Regions from separate parts of the Streptomyces sp. NPDC056600 genome, predicted to be linked through region 1. Evidence: riboswitches for the same ligand, from Rfam matches in the RefSeq annotation. Region 1 holds a riboswitch; the other holds the start of a gene.
What was found. A riboswitch is a leader RNA that binds a small molecule or an ion and turns the genes downstream of it on or off. The one in region 1 is predicted to bind cobalamin.
Positions count from the first base shown of each region.

Region 1 (7,732 bases):
CTCACCGTCACCCCCTGGCGCGGTGTGATCGTCCCGGGAGCCGCCGCATGAGCGCCACCACCGCATCCGGGCGCCCCGCCGAGCCCCGCAGGCCCGACCGGCACTACGACTACCTCGCCGACGGCCCGGCCATCTACATCGACTCCTTCGCCACCATCCGCCGCGAGGCCCGCCTGGACCACGTCCCCGCCGAGGCGGAACGGCTCGCCGTGCGGATGATCCACGGCGCCGGCCAGGTCGACCTCGCCGACGACCTGGTGATCCACCCCGGACTGGTGCCCGCCGCGCGCACCGCCCTGCGCTCGGGCGCGCCCATCCTCTGCGACGTCACCATGGTCGCCACCGGAGTCACCCGCGGCAGACTCCCACGCGACAACGATGTCCTCTGCCTGCTCGGCGACGAGCGGGTGCCCGCTCTCGCCCGCCGCTGGGGCACCACCCGCACCGCCGCGGCCGTCTCCCTCTGGGAACCGCTGATGGAGGGCGCCGTGGTCGCCGTCGGCAACGCCCCCACCGCCCTGTTCCACCTGCTGGAGATGCTCGTCGACGGGGCGCCCCGCCCCGCGGCGATCGTGGGCTGCCCGGTCGGCTTCATCGGCGCCGCCGAGTCCAAGCAGGCCCTCACCGAACTCGCCGGAACCCACGGCATCGACATCCCGTACGTCACCGTCCACGGCCGCCGCGGCGGCTCCGCCATGACGTCGTCGGCCCTCAACGCACTCGCCAAGGAGGAGGAGTGACCGGACGTTTCCACGGAGTCGGCGTCGGCCCCGGCGACCCCGAACTGATCACCCTCAAGGCGGCCCGGCTGATCGCCTCCGCCGACGTGGTCGCCTACCACGCGGGCCGCGGCAAGGAGTCCAACGCCCGCCGCATCGCGGCCTCGCTCATCCCGGACACCGCGGTCGAGGAGCGGCTGACCTATCCGGTCACCACCGGCGCCACCGACCACCCCGGGGGTTACACGGGAGCCCTGGCCGACTTCTACGAGGAGTCCGCCGCCCGGCTCGCCGCCCACCTCGAGGCCGGACGCGACGTCGTGCTGCTCTCCGAGGGCGACCCGCTGTTCTACGGGTCGTACATGTACATGCACGACCGGCTCGCCGAGCGGTTCGAGACACAGATCGTGCCCGGCGTCCCGGCGTTCGCCGCCGCCGCGGCCACCGCCGCGGCCCCGCTCTCCCGGCAGACCGACGTGCTCACCGTGCTCCCGGGCACCCTGCCCGAACCGGAGCTCGCCCGCCGGCTCGCCGACACCGACGCCGCCGTCGTGATGAAGCTGGGACGCACCTTCCCGGCCGTGCGCCGCGCGCTGGAGGCGGCGGGGCGGCTCGACCACGCGGTCTATGTCGAACGCGCCTCCATGGAGGGCGAACGGCGCCTGCCCGTCGCCGAGGTGGACCCGTCCACCGTGCCGTACTTCTCGCTGATCCTCGTCACCGGCGACAGCCGCAACGGGGCCCGTTCACGCACCCCCGGGGAGCAGGCCAGGGCCCTCACGGGATCCGCGCCGCGCGGTACCGTCTCCGCCAGGCCGGACTCGGCGATCGCGGCGACCCCGGCGATCACGGCGGCCTCGGCGGCCGAGCTGCTGGTCGTCGGCCTGGGCCCCGGCCCCGATGCCTGGCTGACCCCCGAGGCGTCCGCCGCGCTCTCCGAGGTCGACCACGTCGTCGGCTACGGCCCCTACGTCGACCGGGTCCCCCAGCGACCCGGCCTGACCAGACACGCCTCCGGTAACACCGTGGAGCTCGAACGTGCCCGCCTGGCCCTGGAGCTGGCCGCACGGGGCGAGCGCGTCGCGGTGGTCTCCGGCGGGGACGCCGGGGTCTTCGGCATGGCCACCGCCGTCTTCGAGGCCGCCGAGGACCCGGACCTGCGACACGTGCCGGTGCGGGTGCTGCCCGGCGTCAGCGCCGTCCAGGCCGTCGCCGCACGGGCCGGCGCGCCCGTCGGCGGCGACTTCGCGGTCGTCAGCCTCTCCGACCGGCTCAAGCCGTGGGACGTCGTCGAACGCCGCCTGCGCGCCGTCGCCGAGGCCGACCTGGCGCTGGCCGTGTACAACCCCGCCTCCCGCTCCCGCACGGAACAGATCGCCACCGCGCGCCGCGTCCTGCTGGAACACCGCGCGCCGGAGACCGTCGTCGTGGTCGGCCGCGGCGTCGGACGGCCCGGCGAGTCGCTGACCGTCACCACGCTCGGCGAACTCGACCCCGCGACCATCGACATGCGCTGCCTGCTGATCGTCGGCGCCTCCGGCACCCGCGTCTCGGCGTCGGGCCGGGTCTGGACACCGAGGTGGGTGAAGCCGTGACCGTCCACTTCGTCGGCGCCGGCCCCGGCGCCGCGGACCTGCTCACCGTCCGGGCGGTGCGACTGCTCGCCGCGGCCGGAACGGTGCTCTACCCCGGCACCTACCTCGACCCGCTGGTGCTCGACCACTGCGCGCCCGGCGCCGAACTGGTCGACACCCAGCGGCTCGACCTGGACCGGATCACCGAGCACCTGGTCGACGCCCACCGGCAGGGCCAGGAGGTCGTACGCCTGACCTCGGGCGATCCCTCGCTGTACTCGGCCCTCGCCGAGCAGACCCGCCGCCTGGACGCCCACGGCGTCCCCTGGGACGTCACCCCCGGCGTCCCCGCCTACGCCGCCGCCGCGGCCGTGGCGGGGCGGGAGCTGACCGTCCCGCTGCTCGCCCAGTCCGTGGTCCTCACCCGCACCCGGGCCCGGTCGACCGCGATGCCCGCGACCGAGTCGCTGGCCGCGTTCGCCGCCACCCGGGCCACCCTGGTGCTGCACCTGGCCATCACCCGGATCCGCGAACTGATGGAGGAGCTGGCGCCCGAGTACGGCGCCGACTGTCCGGTGGTGGTCGTCCACCGGGCCAGCCAGCCGCAGGAATCGGTGCTGCGCGGCACCGTCGCGGACATCGCCGACGCGGTGGAGACGGCCGGCCTGCGGCAGGCCGCCGTCATCCTGGTGGGCCGGGCGCTCGACCCGGCCCCCGGCGGCGAGTCGTTCCTCTACGACCCGGCCCGCCCCCGCCTCAGCCCACCGTCAGGCTCCACTGGGTGACCGTCCGCGCCGGCGTCCATCCGGTGAACGAACCGATGGGCGCCGTCGTCTCCACCGCCAGGCGGGTCAACTCCCCGCCGTGGCGGCGGTAGGCGTCCGCGAGCAGCGTCTCCGTCTCCAGCGTCACCCCGTGCACGACCAGCCGGCCGCCCGGCCGCAGCGCCCCCAGACACGCCTCCAGGACGCCCGGCCGGGTGGCCCCGCCACCGATGAACACCGCCTCCGGCGACGGCAGTCCGGCCAGCGCGTCCGGGGCGCGCCCGGTCACCACCCGCAGCCCCGGCACGCCCAGCCGGCCCGCGTTGCGGGCGACGCGGGCGGCGCGCCCGGCGTTCGCCTCCACGGCGGTGGTCGCACAGGTCGGGTGCGCCCGCATCCACTCGATGCCCACCGATCCGGCGCCCGCGCCCACGTCCCACAGGTGCTGTCCCGGCGCGGGCGCCAGCCGTGCCAACGCCGAGGCCCGAAGGTCACGCCGGGTCAGCTGGCCGTCGTTCTCGAACGCGTCGTCCGGCAGCCCCGCCACCAGACCGTGGGCGGGCGGCCCCGCCAGCTCCAGCGCCAGCACGTTCAGGGCCGGCGCCTCGCCGGGCGGCGAGGCCAGCCAGTCGTCGGCCGTGCCCGACAGCCGCGACTCCCGGTCCGCGCCCAGGTCGCCGAGCACCGTCATCACGCTCCGCCCGTACCCCGCGCCCGCCAGCAGCGCCGCCACCGCGGCCGGGGTCCCGGCGTCGGAGGACAGCACCAGCACCCGGTGCCCGGGCGCCAACTCCCGCAGCAGCAACCGCGGATCACGGCCCACCAGGGTTACCACGGCGCACCGCTCCGACGGCCATCCCATGCGGGCCCGCGCCAACGCCACCGAGGAAACCGCCGGTTCGACGTGCACCCTGCCGACTCCGAGCAGATCGACGAGCGTTGAGCCGATACCGGACACCAGCGGATCGCCCGAGGCCAGCGCCACCACCCGCGCCCCGCCCAGCGACGCCAGCAGCGGGGGCAGGCCCTCGCGCAGCGGCGACGGCCACGCCTCACGCCGCTGCCCGGTCACCTCCGGCAGCATCGCCAGATGCCGTCGCCCGCCCAGTACCACCTCCGCCTCCAGCACCGTGCGCCGCAGCCGCTCGGGCAGCGAGGGCCAGCCGTCGGCGGTCACGCCGACGACGGTGATCCGGGAAACGGCGGCCCGGGAGGCGGTGTTCGTGCTGGCGGGGGGAGGGGGCGTGCCGATCGTCATGCCGGTGACGCTATCGTGGTCCCTCACAGGCACGAGGTGCCCCTACGGCCCAGCCATCGGAAACGGTGAGGACGGCCGACGGGGAGAATCTGGGAAGCCCGGTGAGATTCCGGCACAGGCCCGCTGCGGTGAACCGAGCCTCGCTCACGAGGACTCGGCAAGTCCGAAGACCGGCCTCGCGCCCGCCCCCATACGGATGGCGAAACGAGCGGGAGCCTCACATGCCATTGGTGCGTTCGCACTACCCCTTTTCCGCGATCGTCGGCTGCGACGCCGGCGAACTCGACGACCTCGGCCTCTCCCTGGTCCTGACCGGCATCTCGCCCGCGATCGGCGGCGTCCTGGTCCGCGGCGAGAAGGGCACCGCCAAGTCGACCGCCGCCCGCGCGCTGGCCGCCCTGCTGCCGCCCGTGGACGTCCACCCCGAGGACCGTTTCTCCACGGACCCCGCCGACCCCGACGACGCCTCGCCGGACGGCCCCTTCGCGGCGGGCGCCCCGGTGGAGAGCCGCCCGGTGCGGCTCGTCGAACTCCCCGTCGGCGCCACCGAGGACCGCGTCCTCGGCTCCCTGCACCTGGAGAAGGCCCTCGCGCACGGCAAGGTGGCGTACGAGCCCGGCCTGCTGGCCCGCGCCCACCGCGGCATCCTGTACGCCGACGAGGTCAACCTCCTCCCCGACCACCTGGTCGACCTGCTGCTGGACGCCGCCGCCACCGGGCGGGTCACCGTCGAGCGCGACGGTTTCTCCGTGGAGCACGCCGCCCGGTTCCTGCTCATCGGCACCATGAACCCCGAGGAGGGCGAGCTGCGGCCGCAGCTCCTCGACCGGTTCGGCCTCACCGTCGAGGTCGCCGCGCCCCGCGACCCCGCGCCGCGCGCCGAGGTGGTGCGCCGGCGGATGGCCTACGACGCCGACCCGGCCGGTTTCGCGGCCCGCCACCGCCCTGCCGAGGACGCCCTGGCGGCCCGGGTGGCCGCGGCCCGCGAACGGCTCGGCCGGGTCCTCCTCCCGGACACCGCGCTCACCAAGATCGCCGAGATATGCGCCGCGTTCGACGTCGACGGGCTGCGCGCCGACATCGTCACCGCCCGCACCGCCGTGGCCCACGCGGCCTGGGCCGGCCGGACCACCGTGACCCGCGCGGACATCCGCCGCGCCGCCCGGCTCGCCCTGCCGCACCGGCGCCGCCGCAACCCCTTCGACGCGCCCGGGCTCGACGAGGAACTGCTCGACCGGATCCTGGGCGACGACGAGCTGCCGCCGGACCCGCCGCCCTCACAGCCCCCGGCCGACGACGGCCCGGACGGGTCGGGCGACGAGGGGCCCGGCGAAGACGGACCCGGGGAGGACGCACCCGACCCGCGCGACCCGGGGGAGACAGGAGGCGGCGCCGAAGGCGGTCAGGCCCCCGACGGCGCCACCCCGGAGGCCCCGGTGCCCGCTGCCGGACCGCACGACGCCCCCGACGCGGACGCCGACCGGCTCCCCGCCTCACCCCCCGCCCGCGGAACCGCGCAGGACACCACCGTCAAGGCCACCGCCCCCTACCGCCCCCGCCTGTTCACCGTGCGGGGCACCGGCGAGGGCACCGACGGCCGCCGCAGCCGCGCCCTGGGAAGCCGGGGCCGCCGGGTCGGCGTCACCCGGCCCGGCCAGGACGCCGGAGGCTCCCTCCACCTGGTCGAGACGGTGCGCGCGGCGGCGGCCCGCACCCGGACCGGCCGCGCCGACGGCCCGCTGCGGCTGCGCGGCGAGGACCTGCGCACCGCCGTCCGGGAGGGCCGCGAGGCCAACCTGATCCTCTTCTGCGTCGACGCCTCCGGCTCCATGGCGGCCCGCAAGCGCATGAGCCAGGTCAAGACCGCCGTCCTCTCCCTGCTCCTCGACGCCTACCGCCGCCGCGACAAGGTCGGCCTGATCACCTTCCGCGGGCAGGCCGCCGAACTCTCCCTGCCCCCCACCCACTCGGTGGACATCGCCGCCGCCCGCCTCGACGACCTCCCGGCCGGCGGCCGCACCCCCCTCGCCGAGGGACTGCTGGAGGCCGCCCGCGTCGTCGCCCGCGAACGCCGGCGCCACCCGCGGCTGCGTCCCCTGCTGGTCGTCGTCACCGACGGCCGCGCCACCGGCGGCAAGGACGCCGTCGCCCGCTCGCTGCGGGCCGCCGACCAGGTCGCCTCCCTCGGCGTCAGCACCGTGGTGGTCGACAGCGAGTCCGGACCCCTGCGGCTCGGCCTGGCCGCCGGCCTGGCCGCCCGCCTGCACGCCGACCACCTGCCCGTCCGCGAGGTCAGCGCCGACGCGCTGAGCACCGCCGTCCGAGAGAGGGCCGCCTGATGCCCCAGGGACAGCCGACCGTCGTGCCCGACGACGGACTCACCACCCGCCAGCGCCGCAACAAGCCCCTCCTGATCGTCCACACCGGCGACGGCAAGGGCAAGTCCACCGCCGCCTTCGGCCTCGCCCTGCGCGGCTGGAACCAGGGCTGGAACATCGGGGTCTTCCAGTTCGTCAAGTCCGCCAAGTGGCGCATCGGCGAGCAGACGGTCCTGGAGCGCCTGGGCCGCCTCCACGAGGAGACCGGCGAGGGCGGTCCCGTCGAGTGGCACAAGATGGGATCCGGCTGGTCCTGGACACGCAAGCACGGCGACACCGAGGACCACGCCACGGCCGCCGCCGAAGGCTGGGCCGAGATCAAGCGGCGCCTGGCCGAGCAGACCCACGACCTGCTGGTCCTCGACGAGTTCACCTACCCCCTCGCCTGGGGCTGGATCGACGTCGAGGACGTCGTCACCGCCCTGCGCGAGCGCCCCGGCCGCCAGCACGTGGTGATCACCGGACGCCGGGCCGCCCCGCGACTGCTCGAGGCCGCCGACCTGGTCACCGAGATGACCAAGGTCAAGCACCCCATGGACGCGGGGCAGAAGGGCCAGCGAGGCATCGAATGGTGACGCACGCCCGGCCCGGGCCCTCGCCGGCCCCGCGCGGGGCCGGCCCCGCGCCGCTGCCCCGGATCATGATCGCCGCCCCGATGACCGGCCAGGGCAAGACCACCGTCGCCACCGGCCTGATGGCCGCGCTGCGCGCCGCAGGTCACACCGTCAGCGGTCACAAGACCGGCCCCGACTACATCGACCCCGGCTACCACGCCCTCGCCACCGGCCGCCCCGGCCGCAACCTCGACCCGCACCTGGTGGGGGAGGAGCGCGTCACGCCGCTCCTGCTGCACGGAGCCCGCGGCGCCGACGTCGCCGTGGTCGAGGGCGTCATGGGCCTGCACGACGGGCGGATCGGCACGGACGGCTTCGCCTCCACCGCCCACGTCGCCGCCCTCACCCGCACGCCGGTCGTCCTGGTCGTCGACGTCTCCCGGATGTCCCGCTCGGCCGCGGCGATCGTCGAGGGCATGGCCTCC
Region 1 covers NZ_JBHTVQ010000034.1:26,420-34,151, forward strand. Annotated here, with positions in the region: gene ACFRAV_RS18335 (hypothetical protein) at 1-51, shown strand, start outside; gene ACFRAV_RS18340 (precorrin-8X methylmutase) at 48-740, shown strand; gene ACFRAV_RS18345 (precorrin-2 C(20)-methyltransferase) at 737-2,314, shown strand; gene cobM (precorrin-4 C(11)-methyltransferase) at 2,311-3,078, shown strand; gene cbiE (precorrin-6y C5,15-methyltransferase (decarboxylating) subunit CbiE) at 3,050-4,315, opposite strand; cobalamin riboswitch at 4,348-4,494, shown strand; gene ACFRAV_RS18360 (VWA domain-containing protein) at 4,537-6,654, shown strand; gene cobO (cob(I)yrinic acid a,c-diamide adenosyltransferase) at 6,654-7,268, shown strand; partial or broken gene ACFRAV_RS18370 (cobyrinate a,c-diamide synthase) at 7,334-7,732, shown strand, end outside.

Region 2 (7,732 bases), on a different contig from region 1:
GGGCCGAGGACGGGGCCGGCGGCGACACCGCTGCCGGCGCCTCCGGCAGCCCCGCGCCCGAGGCGTCGGACGCCGCCCTGCCGCCCGAGCCGCAGGGGGCCGCCCGGGCCGACGTCATGCGGGTCGTCTTCGACGTCGACGTCAGCCTCTTCAAGGACGAGGAGAAGGCGATCTACGCGGCCCGCAAGCAGTGCGCGGCTCTCGACAGCGGGGTGGCGGACCCGGACCACAGCGCCGCCGAGCTGTTCTCCTACAACGGCATCACGCCCACCGACGAGGACGGAAGCCACCTCAACTACGGCCTGCGCAGGACGCTCTGCCCCGCTTCCTGATCCGGCGTCCGCCGAACCGAGACCGTACGGAGCTCGACTCCCGGCGGGGGCGGGGCGAGCCTGGGAGCGAGGCGTTCACGGCGGAGGGGGACCGCGATGAGACGTACGCGTGCGGTGGTGTGTCTGGTGCTGGGGCTCGGCTTGGTGAGCGGGTGCACTCCCGCCCACCTGACGCTGGTCGCGGTGACGAACCGGGAGGACGGGCGGCCGGTGGCCGTGCTGCAGCCGTGCGACGACGGGAGCGAGCCCATTACGGCCATGCGGCTGGAGAGTTGGCCGTCCGGGTCGACCGGTGCCGGGACGGACGACGCCGGAACGGAGGGTGCCGGCGAGGACAGTGCCGGGCCGGACGACGCCGGGACGGAAAGCGCCGGTGGGGACGACGCCGGGGCGGAAGGTGCTGGCCAGGACCGTGCGTCCGTGGAGGACGGCGGTTGGGAGGTGCCGCGGGGGATGACGCATCGCGGGCGGGCCGTCATCCCCGTGCTCTCCCCGCCGGACTCCTGGCTGGTGGAGGGAGGTGGTGGGCGGGAGCTCCTGCCCGGGCGGACGTACTCGCTCTCCTTCTACTCGTACGACGGGGAGTACTACGGCGACGGCGCCTTCACCGCCGACGACCTGGCGTCCCTTCGCCCCGGGCAGGTCTGGGCCGCGGGCCGGGCGATGAGCGTCGACGAGTTCGCCGACCAGGTCGGCGAGGTCTGCTGACGGCCTCGCCCCGGGGCCGGGCCGCCGGTGTGGTGGGGGCAGCCCTCCGTGCGGTCGGGGGTGCGGGCGTGACGTCCGGGTGAGCAGCAGGCGGGCCGCTGACATCCGTCCCCGCTCCGCCCGCGAGGACCGCGAGGACCGCGAGGACCGCGAGGACCGCGAGGACCGCGAGGACCGCGAGGACCGCGAGGACCGCGAGGACCGCGAGGACCGCGAGCGGGCCCGTCCGGCCGCTCGGTGACGTGACCCTGCCGGGCCGGGCGGGCCCCTTCCGGACCGGGCGGGACCCCCGGTCGGGGGAACCGGCGCGGCAGACGGCAGGATCCGGCGCGAGGGGGCCGGGGAGGTGTGCCTACCGTCGGCGGGTGAGAAGAGTCGCGGCGCCCGTCCCGACGGCCGGGCCGGGCGGGCAGGACCTACCGGGAGGGCCGGCGGGATCACGGTGGCGGCCCCGGCGGGGGCCCGGTCCGCGGCGCGGGCTGCGGCCGCGGCTGCGGCACCCCGCGCAGGTGGTGGTCGCCGGCTTCGCCGCGGCCGTCGCGGCGGGCACGGGGCTGCTGATGCTGCCTGCCGCCAAGGCGGGACCGGGTGGCGCCGGGCTGCTGGAGGCACTGTTCACCGCGACGTCCACGGTGTGCGTGACCGGCCTGGTCGTGGTGGACACTGCCTCGTACTGGAGCGGCTTCGGGCACGTGGTGATCCTCGGGCTCGTGCAGGTCGGCGGCTTCGGGATCATGACGTCGGCGTCCGTGCTGGTCCTGCTGGTCTCGCACCGGATGGGCCTGCGCGCGCGGATGACCGCGGCGACGGAGACCAAGACGCTGGGGCTCGGGGACATCCGCGCGGTGGTGACCGGCGTGGTGAAGGCCTCCCTGGCCGTCGAGGCGGTGACCGCGCTGGCGCTGACGCTGCGGTTCGCGACCGGCTACGACGAGCCGTGGCCGCGGGCGGTGTGGCTGGGGGTGTTCCACGGCGTCTCCGCGTTCAACAACGCCGGCTTCGCGCTGTACTCCGACAGCCTGATGTCCTTCGTCACCGACCCGTGGATCTGCGTGCCCGTCGCGCTGGCGATCATCACCGGCGGGCTCGGCTTCCCCGTGCTGTTCGAGCTGCGCCGCCGGTTCCGCCGGCCCCGCACCTGGTCGGCGCACACGAAAATCGCGCTCTGCGGCACCGGCGTCTTCCTGGTCGGCGGCTGCGCCTTCGTCACCGCGGCGGAGTGGTCCAACCCGGCGACGCTGGGCCCGCTGGACGTCCCCGGGAAGCTGCTGGCCGGGTTCTTCCAGGGTGTCATCCCCCGCACCGCGGGGTTCAACAGCGTCGACCTGGCCGCGCTGCGCCCGGTGAGCTGGCTCGGCATGGACGTGCTGATGTTCGTCGGCGGGTCCAGCGCGGGCACGGCCGGCGGCATCAAGGTCACCACCTTCGCGGTGCTGTTCTTCGTGCTGTACACGGAGATCCGCGGGGAGAGCTCGGTGAACGTCTTCGACCGCCGCCTGTCCGCGCCGCTGCTGCGCCAGGCGCTGACCGTGGCACTGCTGTCGGTGGCCGCGGTCGTCGTCTCCACGATGGCCTTCATGGTCTTCGCCGAGCACGGCCTCGACCGGTCGCTGTTCGAGGTCGTCTCCGCCTTCTCCACCACCGGGATGTCCACCGGCATCACCGCGCGTCTGCCCGTCGGCCTCCAACTGCTGCTGGTGGTGCTGATGTTCGTCGGGCGGCTCGGGCCGATCACCGTCGCGTCCGCGCTCGCCCTGCGCCATCGCGTCCGCCTGTACGACCTTCCCGAGGAGCGTCCCGTCATTGGCTAGGAAGTTCATCCCCAGCAGACAGCGCAGGCAGCGCAGGCAGCGGGCCGGCCACCGGGACGCCGTGGTGGTCGTCGGCCTCGGCCGGTTCGGCCGTGCCGTCGCGAAGGCGCTGGTCGAGGCGGACACCGAGGTGCTGGGCATCGACGCCGGTCAGGACGTCGTGCAGGCGCTGTCCGGGGTCCTCACCCACACCGTGCGGGCGGACTCCACCAAGGAGGACGCGCTGCGGCAACTGGGCGTGCAGGACTTCGACCGGGCCGTCGTCGCCATCGGCTCCAACCTGGAGGCGAGCATCCTCACGGCCTCGCTGCTGGTCTCCTTCGGCATCAAGCACGTCTGGGCCAAGGCGACCAGCGAGGAGCACGGCCGGATCCTCTCCCAGCTCGGCGTCCACCACGTCGTCCTGCCCGAGCACGACATGGGGCAGCGGGTCGCCCACCTGGTCCGCGGCCGCATGCTCGACTACATCGAGTGGGAGGAGGGCTTCGCCATGGTCAAGACGAATCCGCCGGCCGGGATCGTCGGCGTCCCCCTGGGCGAGAGCGACATCCGCTCCCGCTTCGGGCTGACCGTCGTCGCCGTCAAGCGTCCGGGCGAGGCCTTCACGTACGCGACGCCGGCGACGGTCCTGGGACCGGGGGACACGATCATCGTCGCCGGCGGCACCCGGGAGACGGAACGCTTCAGCGAGCTCCGGTGAGAGACCCCGGGGGATGAGGGTCGCCGCCAGTAGAGTCGCCCGGCGAAAATCGGACTGACATCCGGTCGGGATGGAGGATGGAATGCACCACGAGGACGTGCACCGTGCACCGCGCACCCTCCGCGGCACTCGCGCACCCGGCGCCGGTGCCACCGTGTGTTTCCGGCCAGGCCAGGAGGTCACCCCCGCATGAGTCATCACGCGTCGCCCTTTCCCGAGCGGATGGAACTGACCGGGGAGGGTCTGGTCCTCCGGGACTGGACGGAGGACGACCTGGCAGCGATGCCGGCGTTGTTCGACCACCCGGACATCGCCTACTGGACGCCCATCGTCTCCCCCTTCGACGAGTCGGCCTCGCGCGCACGGCTGGTGCGCACCCGTGAGCTGCGGGCCGAGGGGACGACCATCCTGCTCGCCATCACGCTGGACGGCGGGGCCCCGCTCGGCGAGGTGATGCTGCGCCGGGCTCCGGAGGGCGTGGAGATCGGCTACGCGGTGGGACCGGCGCACCGCGGGCAGGGGCTGGCGGCCCGGGCGGTGCGGGTGATGGCGGCGTACGCCTTCGAGGAGCTGGGGGCGGAGCAGGTGATCCTCGAGCTGGAGGCGGAGAACGCGGCGAGCGTCGGCGTCGCCACCAGGGCCGGATTCCGCCTGCTGGACGTGCCCCTGATCGAGGGTGAGGAGAAGGGACGGCCCTTCGTCCTGCAGACCTGGGGGCTCGACCGCGGGAAGGACTGAACCCGCCCCTCGGCCCTTGCGGCGCCTGCGGTGCGGGGCGCGTCGGGTGGTCGCGGACGCCGGTGGCCGGATCGGGCTCGCTTGTCAGTGGGCGGGATGCCGGATTACTGTCACAAGGTCTTGGTGAACGGGAAATCCGGTGTGATGCCGGTGCGGCCCTCGCCACTGTGATCGGGAAGTCCGGCTCCGGCCCTCGCGGGCAGCCACTGGGTCCTCACGGACCCGGGAAGGCGGAGCACGGGCGTGTGGTACCCGTCAGCCAGGAGACCGGCCAAGGCGCGTCGTCCATCCACGAGGTGCTGGAGAGGGTCTGCTGAGCCATGCACATAGCCGAGGGGTTTCTTCCTCCGGCGCACGCGATCGCCTGGGTTGCCGCGTCTGCGCCGTTTGTCGTCCACGGAGTTCGTCAACTCACCCGTGAGGTGAGGGAACATCCCGAGAGCACACTGCTCCTGGGAGCTTCGGGCGCGTTCATGTTCGTCCTGTCGGCACTCAAGTTGCCGTCGGTGACCGGTAGTTGCTCGCACCCCACGGGGAGCGGGCTGGGGGCGGTGCTGTTCCGGCCCCCTGTGATGGCGGTGCTCGGCACCGTCACGTTGTTGTTCCAGGCGCTGTTGCTCGCCCACGGCGGGCTCACCACACTCGGCGCCAACGTCTTCTCGATGGCCGTGGTCGGCCCCTGGGCGGGGTACGGCGTGTACCGGCTGGCCCTGCGGTGCGGGGCGCGGCTCGCGGTGGCGGTGTTCTGCGCGGCGTTCGTCGCCGACCTCAGCACGTACTGCGTGACCAGCGTGCAGCTGGCGCTGGCCTTCCCCGACCCGGTGGGCGGATTCGCGGGCGCGCTGGGCAAGTTCGGGTCCATCTTCGCGATCACGCAGATCCCGCTGGCGGTCAGCGAGGGGCTGCTCACCGTGCTGGTGGTGCGGCTGCTGGCGCAGTCGAGCGCGGGTGAGCTGGCCCGGCTGGGCCTGCGGACCGCCGGGCTCGGCAAGGCCCGGACCGGGGCTGGCACGAACACCGCCGCGGGCACCGGCGCGGGCACCGGCGCGGGCACGAACACCGACGCGGGCACGAGCACCGGGGCGGTGTCGCGATGAGCCGGAACCTGCGGATCAACCTGCTGCTGGTGCTGACCGTGGCCGCCATGGCGGTGTTGCCGGTGGTCCTCGGCATGGGCGACCACAAGCCCGAGCCGTTCACCGGGGCCGACGCCGAGGCGGAGGTGGCGATCCAGGAGATCGACCCGGACTACCGCCCCTGGTTCTCGCCGGTGTACGAACCGCCGTCCGGCGAGATCGAGTCGGGGCTGTTCGCGCTGCAGGCGGCGGTGGGGGCGGGAGTCGTCTCCTACTGCCTGGGCCTGTGGCGCGGGCGTCGGCAGGGCGAAGCCCGGGCGGCCGCGGCCGCGAGTACCCCGGCGGGCACGGCTGCCGCCGGTGAGGTGGCCGCTCCGGCCGCCTCCGTGGACGCGGACGCCATCGCCGCCCCCGTCGACGCCGGCACCGTGGACGCGGACGCCGGCACCGGTGCCGGAGCCGTCACCCACGACGGCCGGAACGACGCCGCGACCAGGCGGGTTTGACGCCTGTGCTGTCGATCGACGCGGCGGCGCACGGCAGTTGCTGGCGCCGCCGTCATCCTGTGGACAAGGCGGTGCTCGGGTTCGGGCTCACGCTGCTCGCCGTCGTGCTGCCGCCGTGGCCGGGCGCCCTGCTGGTGCTGGTCACCGCCCTGGTGGTGCTGCTGGGACCCGCGCGGGTGCCGGCCGGGCGGCTGTGGCGGGCGTACCGCGCGCCGCTCGGGTTCTGCGTCACCGGCGCGGCGACGCTGCTGGTGCGGGTCGGCGGGCCGGACGGCGCGGTGCTGGGCCCGGCGCCCGACGGGGCGCTGCGGGCCGGTGAGCTCCTGTTGCGGAGTTCGGCGGCCTCGCTGGGGGTGCTGGTGTTCGCGTTCACCACGCCGATGTCGGACCTCTTGCCCCGCCTGGTGCGGGCGGGGGTGCCGGCGGCGGTGGTGGACGTGGCGGTGGTGACGTACCGGATGGCGTTCCTGCTGCTCGACTCGGTGCGACAGGTCCGGCAGGCGCAGGCGGCGCGGCTCGGGCAGCGGACCAGGGCCGCGGCCTGGCGCTCGCTGGGCGGTCTGGGGGCCACCGCCTTCGTGCGGGCCTTCGACCGGGCGGGCCGGCTGCAGAGCGGCCTCGCCGGACGGGGGTACGACGGGACGCTGCGGGTCCTGGTCCCGCCCACCCGGGTTTCCGGGGGCTTCGTCGGCGCGAGTGTCGCGCTGCTGACCGTGATCGTCGTGCTCGACGCCGTGCTGGAAGGACGTCTGTCGTGAACGGGACGAGCGGAACACCCGGGGACGGGGCGAGCACGGAGGACGCGGCCGCGGGGGCGGGGGGCCCGGCAGACGTCGCGGCGGGAGCGGACGTCACGGCCGCGCCACTGGTCGCCCTGCGGGACGTGTCCTTCGGGTACGAGGACGGCCCCCGCGTGCTCGACGGCCTGGGCTTCGAGGTCCGCGAGGGCCGCGCCCTGGCCCTCCTCGGGCGCAACGGCAGCGGGAAGACGACGCTGATGCGGCTGCTGAGCGGCGGGCTGCGGCCGCGCTCCGGCCGGGTGGAACTGGAGGGCGGGCCGGTGTCGTACGACCGCGCCGGGCTGACCCGGCTGCGGTCCACCGTGCAGCTCGTCGTGCAGGACCCGGACGACCAGCTGTTCGCGGCGTCGGTCGCGCAGGACGTCTCGTTCGGGCCCCTGAACCTGGGGCTGCCGGAGGCGGAGGTCCGGGCGCGGGTCGACGAGGCGCTCGCGGCGCTGGACATCACCGGGCTGGGCGACCGCCCCACGCACCTGCTGTCCTACGGGCAGCGGAAACGGGCGGCCGTCGCGGGGGCGGTGGCCATGCGGCCGCGGGTCCTCGTGCTCGACGAGCCGACGGCGGGGCTGGACCCCGACGGGCAGGAGCGGCTCCTCGCGACGCTGGAGTCGCTGCGGCGCGGGGGGACCACGGTGATGATGGCCACCCACGACGTGGACCTGGCGCTGCGGTGGGCGGACGACGTCGCGCTGCTGACCCCGGCGGGCGCGCGGGTGGGACCCGCCGAGGAGTTGCTGGCGCGGGCGGAGGCGCTGCGGGAGGCGGGCCTGCGGATACCGTGGGGCGTCGCGGTCGGGGCGGCACTGCGCGGACGCGGCGGCGGGGCGGGCGCGGGCTTCGTCCCGCGCACCGCGGAGGAGCTGGCCCGCTGGGCGGCGGAGGGAGACCGGACGTAGCCCAACCTCCCGCCCCCGGCCCCGCGGCTCCCGGTCCCGCCCTCGATGCGGGCCCCAAGTCCCCGCCCTCCCCGCCCAGTCGGCTCAGCCGGTCTTGATCTCCGCCCAGACGATCTTGCCGATCGGCTGCCGGGGCTGCGAGCCCCAGCGGACGGCCAGCGCGTC
Region 2 covers NZ_JBHTVQ010000010.1:57,544-65,275, forward strand. Annotated here, with positions in the region: gene ACFRAV_RS08010 (hypothetical protein) at 1-332, shown strand, start outside; gene ACFRAV_RS08015 (hypothetical protein) at 429-1,040, shown strand; gene ACFRAV_RS08020 (hypothetical protein) at 1,120-1,281, shown strand; gene ACFRAV_RS08025 (TrkH family potassium uptake protein) at 1,532-2,851, shown strand; gene ACFRAV_RS08030 (potassium channel family protein) at 2,844-3,551, shown strand; gene ACFRAV_RS08035 (GNAT family N-acetyltransferase) at 3,741-4,289, shown strand; cobalamin riboswitch at 4,394-4,580, shown strand; gene ACFRAV_RS08040 (energy-coupling factor ABC transporter permease) at 4,610-5,386, shown strand; gene ACFRAV_RS08045 (energy-coupling factor ABC transporter substrate-binding protein) at 5,383-5,871, shown strand; gene cbiQ (cobalt ECF transporter T component CbiQ) at 5,877-6,629, shown strand; gene ACFRAV_RS08055 (energy-coupling factor ABC transporter ATP-binding protein) at 6,737-7,567, shown strand; gene ACFRAV_RS08060 (ATP-binding protein) at 7,652-7,732, opposite strand, start outside.
Region 2: another riboswitch for cobalamin. It lies ahead of ACFRAV_RS08040 (energy-coupling factor ABC transporter permease); the one in region 1 lies ahead of ACFRAV_RS18360 (VWA domain-containing protein).